Regions from separate parts of the Streptomyces sp. NPDC030838 genome, predicted to be linked through region 1. Evidence: riboswitches for the same ligand, from Rfam matches in the RefSeq annotation. Region 1 holds a riboswitch; the other holds the start of a gene.
The links. Region 1 has a riboswitch for cyclic di-AMP ahead of ACZ42A_RS13250 (M23 family metallopeptidase). Riboswitches for the same ligand answer to the same signal wherever they lie in the genome.
Positions count from the first base shown of each region.

Region 1 (3,517 bases):
TTGCGCAGAGAAGTCATGCTCAGCGTCAACACACCCTCCGGAACGCCCTATTCCGTGAACCGGCAGCCCTGACGTCGGGGGGTTGCCGTCAGGACCGCCGGGGATCGGGGAGAGCCGGGCTCAGCCGGGCGTCAGGGCGTGAGGCCCTTGCTCCGCAGCCAGCTCAGCGGGTCCAGCGCGCCGCCGTCGCCGGTGTGCACCTCCAGGTGCAGATGCGCCCCGGTCACATTGCCGGTCGCGCCCACGCGCCCGATGACGTCCCCGGTGTTGACCTTCTGGCCCACGCTGACGTTGATCGACGACTGGTGGGCGTAGAGGATCTCGGTGCCGTCGTTCAGGGTGAGAACGGTCCGGTAGCCGTACGCGCCGCCCCAGCCGGCCTCGGTGATGGTGCCGGAGTGCACCGCCTTGATGAGGGTGCCGGTGGGCGCGGCGAAGTCCAGGCCGGTGTGGTAGCCGGAGGACCACAGGGCGCCGGCCTGCCCGTAGGTGGAGGTGATGGTGTACGAGGAGGTCGGCAGCGTGAACTGCTTGGCCAGCTCGGCCAGCCGCTCGGCCTCGGCCTTCCTGCGGGCCTCCTCCTCCGCCTCCTTCTTCGCGGCGGCGGCCTTGGCCTCGGCCTCCTTCTCCGCCTTGGCGGCGGCCTCCGCGGCCTCCTTCTCGGCGGCGGCCAGCGCCTCCGCGGCGGCCTTGGACTCGGCCTGGTCCTGCTGCTGCTCGGCCTGCGCCATGATGCGGGCGCGCAGCGCCTCGCCGGCGTCGGTGGTGCCCTGCGCGGTGTCGGTGGCGGTGACGCCGAGGCTGCTGAGCGGGGTGGCGGTGGTCTCGGCGGTGTCGGTGTCGTCGGAGATCAGCGAGCCGACGTTCGGCAGGTCGGGCATCGAGATGGACACCGGCGGCTTGCCGGTCTGCGCGGTGGCCATGCCGCCCGCGCCGACGGCGGCTATGACACCGACGCCCAGGACGGTGGAGCTGCGGGCGAGTCCGCCGCCGCGCTGCTTGGTGACACGATGCCGGCCGCGTACGGGGCGAATGGATTCCGCGGTGGGGTTCCACTCCTCCCACGGGCCCTCGTCGGTGCGCTGATCGCCGTACACGAAGGTGTCGGCGGGGTCGGCGGTGCGCTGGCCGGGCACGAACGGGGCCCCGGGGGCAGGCCGGTTGGACGCCACGTGGGCGTACTCCTTTCCTTCCTTCTCGCCTACCGGGTTAGCTGACGGGTTCGGAGCAGGAAGGTCTCCTACGCGCGTAAATCAGCCGTGCCGCACACGACTTTCAGCCGTGCGGACCCGACCCCTTACGCCCGATTCACCCCAAGGTGGTGGTTCCCCGGTTCCCTACGGGATTCGGCGCGTGCGCACGGAGCCGCCTCTTGTGACGGCTGGGACGACCGCGCTGCGTTATCGGACGTTAATAGAACCGGGGGGTGATTTCCAAGCGGTTCCGCTTGATCATTACGGTCACCCGGGTGGACGTACACCTCATGAGCGGCGAAAATCGGGCGAGTTGACCCGCACTCAGAAACACTTCAGCAGCGTCCCGGTTTTTGATGGTGACTCAGATGTTATGCGGAGTGGGGTCGCCCACTTACTCCCCGTGACGTCTCCGCGCACAGATGCGCTTCGAGGACGGAAAAGCACTCAGGGCCGGAATCCATCTCCATGGATTCCGGCCCTGAGCCTTCAGTAGCGGGGACAGGATTTGAACCTGCGACCTCTGGGTTATGAGCCCAGCGAGCTACCGAGCTGCTCCACCCCGCGTCGGTGATTCCAGTGTACGCCATGCGCGGGACGCTTCGCGCCAGGGTTTGTCTCCGCCTCGCCGATCAGCCGGCGCTGAGTTCCGTGAGGTCGGCCAGCGGCAGGGTGTGCTGGGTCTGAAGGACCTTGGCGCGCAGGTAGCGGACGTTGTGGGCGGTGGTGAAGACACCGGTCGGGACACGGTCACGGACGCCGACACCCAGAGCGCGCAGCTGCTCGGCCTTGTCCGGGTTGTTGGAGAGCAGGTCCAGCTCGGTGACGCCGAGGGCGGTGAGCATCTGGGCGGCGGCCGTGTAGTCGCGGGCGTCCTCGGGAAGGCCGAGGGCCAGGTTGGCCTCGTAGGTGTCGAGCCCCTGGTCCTGGAGGGCGTACGCGTCGAGCTTGTTGTACAGCCCGATGCCGCGGCCCTCCTGCCGGAGGTACAGCAGAACGCCGCCGCGCTCGGCGATCCGCTCGACCGCCTCGCGCAGCTGCGGGCCGCAGTCGCAGCGGGCGGAGCCGAAGACGTCGCCGGTCAGGCACTCGGAGTGGAGCCGGACGAGCGGGGTCCGCCCGAGGGCCGGGTCGCCGAGGACGACGGCGAGGTGCTCCCGGCCGTCGGCGAGGCCGTGGAAGGTGACGAGTTCGGCGTCGACGCGGTAGCCGTCGTGGAAGTGCAGGGGGACCCGGACGCGGGCACGGGGGGTGGCGGCGGGGATGTCGGACATACGGTTCTCCGGCTCGGGTCGCTGCTTCAGTTTTGAAGCAGGTCTCACGTCCGGGAGACTAGCCCATGCTTGAAACTTAAAGCAATGCGCTTGTGGCCCACCTCATGAACAGGAGTCCCGCGAGGACCGCCGTAGCCAGGGCACGTCACCCTGGAGCGCCCCGGTCACCTTCGTGAAGATCTCCTCCAGCTGCGCCACCTGCTCCGCGCCGAGGTGATCGAAGAGCGCGGCACGGACGGTCCCGACATGCCCGGGCGCCGCCCGCTCCACCACGGCCATCCCCTCGTCCGTCAGCGCGGCCACGCTGCCCCGCCCGTCCGTCGGGCACACCTCCCGCCGCACCAGCCCGTCCTTCTCCAGCCGCCCCACGGCATACGTCAGCCGACTCCGCGTGATCGCCAACCGCTCGGCGAGATCGGTCATGCGCAGCCGACGCTCGGGAGCCTCGGAGAGGACGGCCAGGATGGAGTAGTAAAGGTGCGGCATGCCGGCCTCCTGCTGGAGCTGCCGGTCGAGCGCGTCCTCCAGCAGATGGGCGGCGGCGATGTACGCGCGCCAGGCGCGCTGCTCGTCAGGGGTGAGCCAGCGGGTCGTCATGCCGCCAGTGTAGGTTTGCTTAAAACTTGAACCAGGATCCGCCGTCCCCGCCGTCTCCCAGATGGGTGCGCCGATGCCCTACCCGTACGTCCTGCTCTCCGCGGCCGTCTCCCTCGACGGCTACCTGGACGACACCGGCCCCGAACGCCTCCTGCTCTCCGGCCCCGCCGACTTCGACCGGGTCGACGAGGTACGGGCGTCCGTGGACGCGATCCTCGTGGGCGCCGGCACGATCCGCACCGACAACCCCCGGCTCCTGGTCAACTCCCCCGAGCGCCGCGCGGCCCGGACGGCGGCCGGGAAGCCGGAGTACCCCCTGAAGGTCACGGTCAGCGGCACGGGTGAGCTGGATCCCGAGGCGCAGTTCTGGCACACGGGCGGGGAAAAGATCGTCTACACGACCCCCGAGGGCGCGGAACGCCTGGGGAAGACGGGCATCGCGGACGCGGCGCA
Region 1 covers NZ_JBVIED010000004.1:17,964-21,480, forward strand. Annotated here, with positions in the region: gene ACZ42A_RS13245 (aldo/keto reductase) at 1-17, opposite strand, end outside; gene ACZ42A_RS13250 (M23 family metallopeptidase) at 132-1,172, opposite strand; cyclic di-AMP (ydaO/yuaA leader) riboswitch at 1,184-1,362, opposite strand; tRNA gene ACZ42A_RS13255 (tRNA-Met) at 1,687-1,760, opposite strand; gene ACZ42A_RS13260 (GTP cyclohydrolase II) at 1,826-2,467, opposite strand; gene ACZ42A_RS13265 (MarR family winged helix-turn-helix transcriptional regulator) at 2,570-3,064, opposite strand; gene ACZ42A_RS13270 (dihydrofolate reductase family protein) at 3,138-3,517, shown strand, end outside.

Region 2 (3,517 bases), on a different contig from region 1:
CCACGGCACCAGGTACTCGCGCGCCCAGTGCACGTCGTCCCGCCGGACCTCCAGGGTGCCGCGCGGCGGGAGCGGCGGCCAGGGCTGTTCGGGGTCGGCGGGGACGGGCAGGCCCAGCGCCTGGCCGGCGCGCAGCGCGACCCGGGTGTGGCCCTCGGGCGAGAGGTGCAGCCGGTCGTCGTCCCAGGCCCGGCGGTCCTGGACGGACTTCAGGGACCACAGGTCGAGTACGGGGCAGCCGTACCGGTCGGCCACGGCCCGGACGTGCCCGTTGTACGTCGCGATCTTTCCGCGCAGGTGCTTGAGCAGGGGCACGCCGCGAGTGTCGAAGCCGGTCGTGACGAGCACGGTGCCCGCCGCAGCGGTCAGCGCGGCGACCGCCCGCTCGAAGCGCTCGGCGACGTCGTCGGGGTCGGTGCCGGGCCGGATGATGTCGTTGCCACCGGCACAGAAGGAGACCAGGTCGGGCGCCAGTTCGACGGCCCGCGGCACCTGGTCCGCCACGATCTGGTCGAGCAGCTTTCCGCGCACGGCGAGGTTGGTGTACCGGAAGTCGCCCTCGGGCCGCCGGTCCGCGAGCAGCACCGCGAGCCGGTCGGCCCAGCCGACGAACGCCCCGTCGGGGCCGGGGTCGCCGACGCCCTCGGTGAAGCTGTCCCCCACCGCCACGTACGACCCGATCACTGATCTGCTGTCATTCTTCGAATCGTCTGCCACGTCGGCTCATGATTCACCTTCGAATGTGACCTACGCGACCGTAGGCAGGGGTTGACGGGCGGTGAGATAAGCCACTCTTCAAAGATTGGTCAACTACGGAATAAGCCGCCACACCCGGAAGTCGCTGACCCGGAAATGGCTCCACACCGTGCGGAAGGCGAAGTGCCCCGCGGTGTACGGCTCGGGGTCGGTGTAGTCGAAGACGAGCCGCCCGTTGTTCCACCACTGGACGGTCGATCCGGCGGAGACGATCCGCACCCGGTTCGGCTCGTTCGGCACGAGCAGCGGCTCGGTGTAGTCGTACACAAGCGGCCGGACCCCGGCCTCGCCGACGTACCGGCGCAGCCGGGTGGTGGTGTTGTAGTTGGCGCCGTATCCCGCGTAGTACGTCGTCAGGTGGTCGTACTCGGCCAGCGCGCCGCCGCGCGGGGTGGCGAAGAGGTCGTCCGGGGAGCGGACGTCGGTCGCGTTCCAGAAGTTGTTGAGGTCCGAGACACGGTCGTTGGCGCCGCCCGCCGAGACCGCGGTGGCGGTGTACTCCAGGACGTACGGCCCTTGCAGCCGCTGTCTGAACCACACCGTCGCCCCGCTGGGCACGTCGATGTCCAGCACCCCGCGGGAGGCCGTGACCGTGCCCCCGTCCTGGAGTTCGGTGACCCACTGGCCGAGGCCGTGGCGGAAGTCGTCGCGGGCGACGAGACGGCGCCGGCGGGGCGCGGCCTGCGCGGTCCCGGCCGGGGCGAGAGCGGCCAGGGCGGCACCGGCGGCCAGGGCTCCGAAAGCCCTGCGTGTGGTCGTCACGGGATACGGCTCCTTACGGGAGGGAAAGCGCTTGCTCCATCGACAGGGATCACTGTGTCCCGGCACTCACGCCCTTGTCGATCCCCCGCGCACCCCCGCCACACCATCGCAACGAAACACCGAAGGCCGGACCCGGGGATCGGGGTCCGGCCTTCGGTGGCGCGTGCGGCCGGGGTCAGGAACCGGCGCGGCGGGATGGGGTCAGAGGGAGACGCCCTTCGTGCGGAGGTAGGAGACCGGGTCCACGTCCGAGCCGTAGTTCGGGGTGGTGCGGATCTCGAAGTGCAGGTGCGGGCCGGTCGAGTTGCCGGTCGAACCCGAGAGACCGACCTGCTGGCCCGCGGTCACGGACTGGCCGGCCGACACCGAGAGCGAGGACAGGTGGGCGTACTGGGCGTAGTAGCCGTCGGCGAGCTTGATGACGACCTGGTTGCCGTACGCGCCGGCCCAGCCGGCGGAGACGACGGTGCCCGCGCCGACGGCCTTGAGCGAGGTGCCGGTCGGGACGACGAAGTCGACACCGGTGTGGTAACCGCTGGACCACATGCTGCCCGCCACCTTGTAGGCGGTGCCGACGCCGGCGCCGGCGACGGGGGCGGTGTAACCGGTGGAGGCGGTGGTGGTCTGGGCGGCCGTGGAGGCCTCGGAGGACGACGACTCGGCCGCCTGGGAGGACTCGGACGGCGCCGAGGAGTCGGAGCGCTGCGTCGACTGCGACGGCTGCGCCGGCTTGGCGGCCTCGGAGGACGAGGACTTCGGCGCGGCCGCGGCGGCCTTCTTGCCGAGGGAGAGCTTCAGGCCGGGGTGGATCAGCGACGGGTCCTCGCCGACGGCGTCGCGGTTGTCGGCGTAGAGCTTCTGCCAGCCGCCGGCGACATTCTGCTCGTCGGCGATCTTCGAGAGGAAGTCGCCCGACTGCACGGTGTAGGTACGCACACCGGAGTTCTTCACGGCGGCCTTCTTCTCCGCCGTCTTCTGGACGGAGGCGACCGACTGGACGGCCTTTTCGGGAACGGACTGCGGGGTGGCGGCCTGGGCGCCGGCGGCCCCCATCAGGGGCAGGGCGAGCGCGGCGCCACCGGTTCCGGCGACGGCGATGGAACGGGTGAAGCGCTGGGTCTTCGGACGGCGGTGCTTACCCTTCGCGGGCATGGCGAATTCCTCTCCGGCGCCTGCGAGGTGAGCTGTCGGGTGCGGACTGGAGATGTCCGGCCGCGCCGAGGCGCGGCTTGACCCCAAGCCTGTTTCCGGAGACCGGAGCAGGCGGTGTACCTGTGGGTCCCCCGCTCCTGCCGTGCACGGGTGAGTTTGCGCGGAGACCAGGCGGCGGCAGGATTCGGCGTTCCGCCTGGATCGGTGTGGAACGTAAGCGACCAAGACGCACAGGGACAAGCGAAAGGTTGCCCACGGGCGCTTTTCGATCTTTTCCGTCACGGAATTCGCGGTCACCCTCTGTGGATTACAGAGCCTTCTCTGCGCGCAAACGCCCTTGAAAGACGCATGAATTACGTGAACATGACGGACGACTCACCGTCACGGATATGACGCTCCTCACGTGACACCGCTCCAGAACTCTTTGATCCAGAGCGAGTTACAACGAAGGCGCCAATTCGGACAGTTCACTCAGATGCGGCGGAGGTGGAGAACCATCGCATCGAGGTCGCCATGCAGGCCGGGCCGCGGCAGCACGGCACCTCGGCACACTTCGCCCGTTTCGCGTCGTTCGTACGACTCTGTCAGTGCGAGCCGATTGCGGAATTCCGTCCGCTTTCGTCCCGTCTGGTAGTGCACCAGGGACTCGGCCTTGCACGCGCGCGGGGGGCAGTTGGGCAACGCCGATCCGCCAGAAGCCGGACCAGCCGAGGGCGCAGCCGTGGAGGCGCGAGGTGCTTCTCGGCAACATCTGTGGACCGCACCGCCCGGCCGGGTATGCCGCCTGTGGACAACTCATTGCCTCAGGAATCCATGTCGTATGGTCGGAGGCGTGCCCGCCGACGAG
Region 2 covers NZ_JBVIED010000001.1:1,096,100-1,099,616, forward strand. Annotated here, with positions in the region: gene ACZ42A_RS04945 (SGNH/GDSL hydrolase family protein) at 1-684, opposite strand, end outside; gene ACZ42A_RS04950 (DUF6250 domain-containing protein) at 811-1,518, opposite strand; gene ACZ42A_RS04955 (M23 family metallopeptidase) at 1,720-2,670, opposite strand; cyclic di-AMP (ydaO/yuaA leader) riboswitch at 2,675-2,833, opposite strand.
Region 2: another riboswitch for cyclic di-AMP. It lies ahead of ACZ42A_RS04955 (M23 family metallopeptidase); the one in region 1 lies ahead of ACZ42A_RS13250 (M23 family metallopeptidase).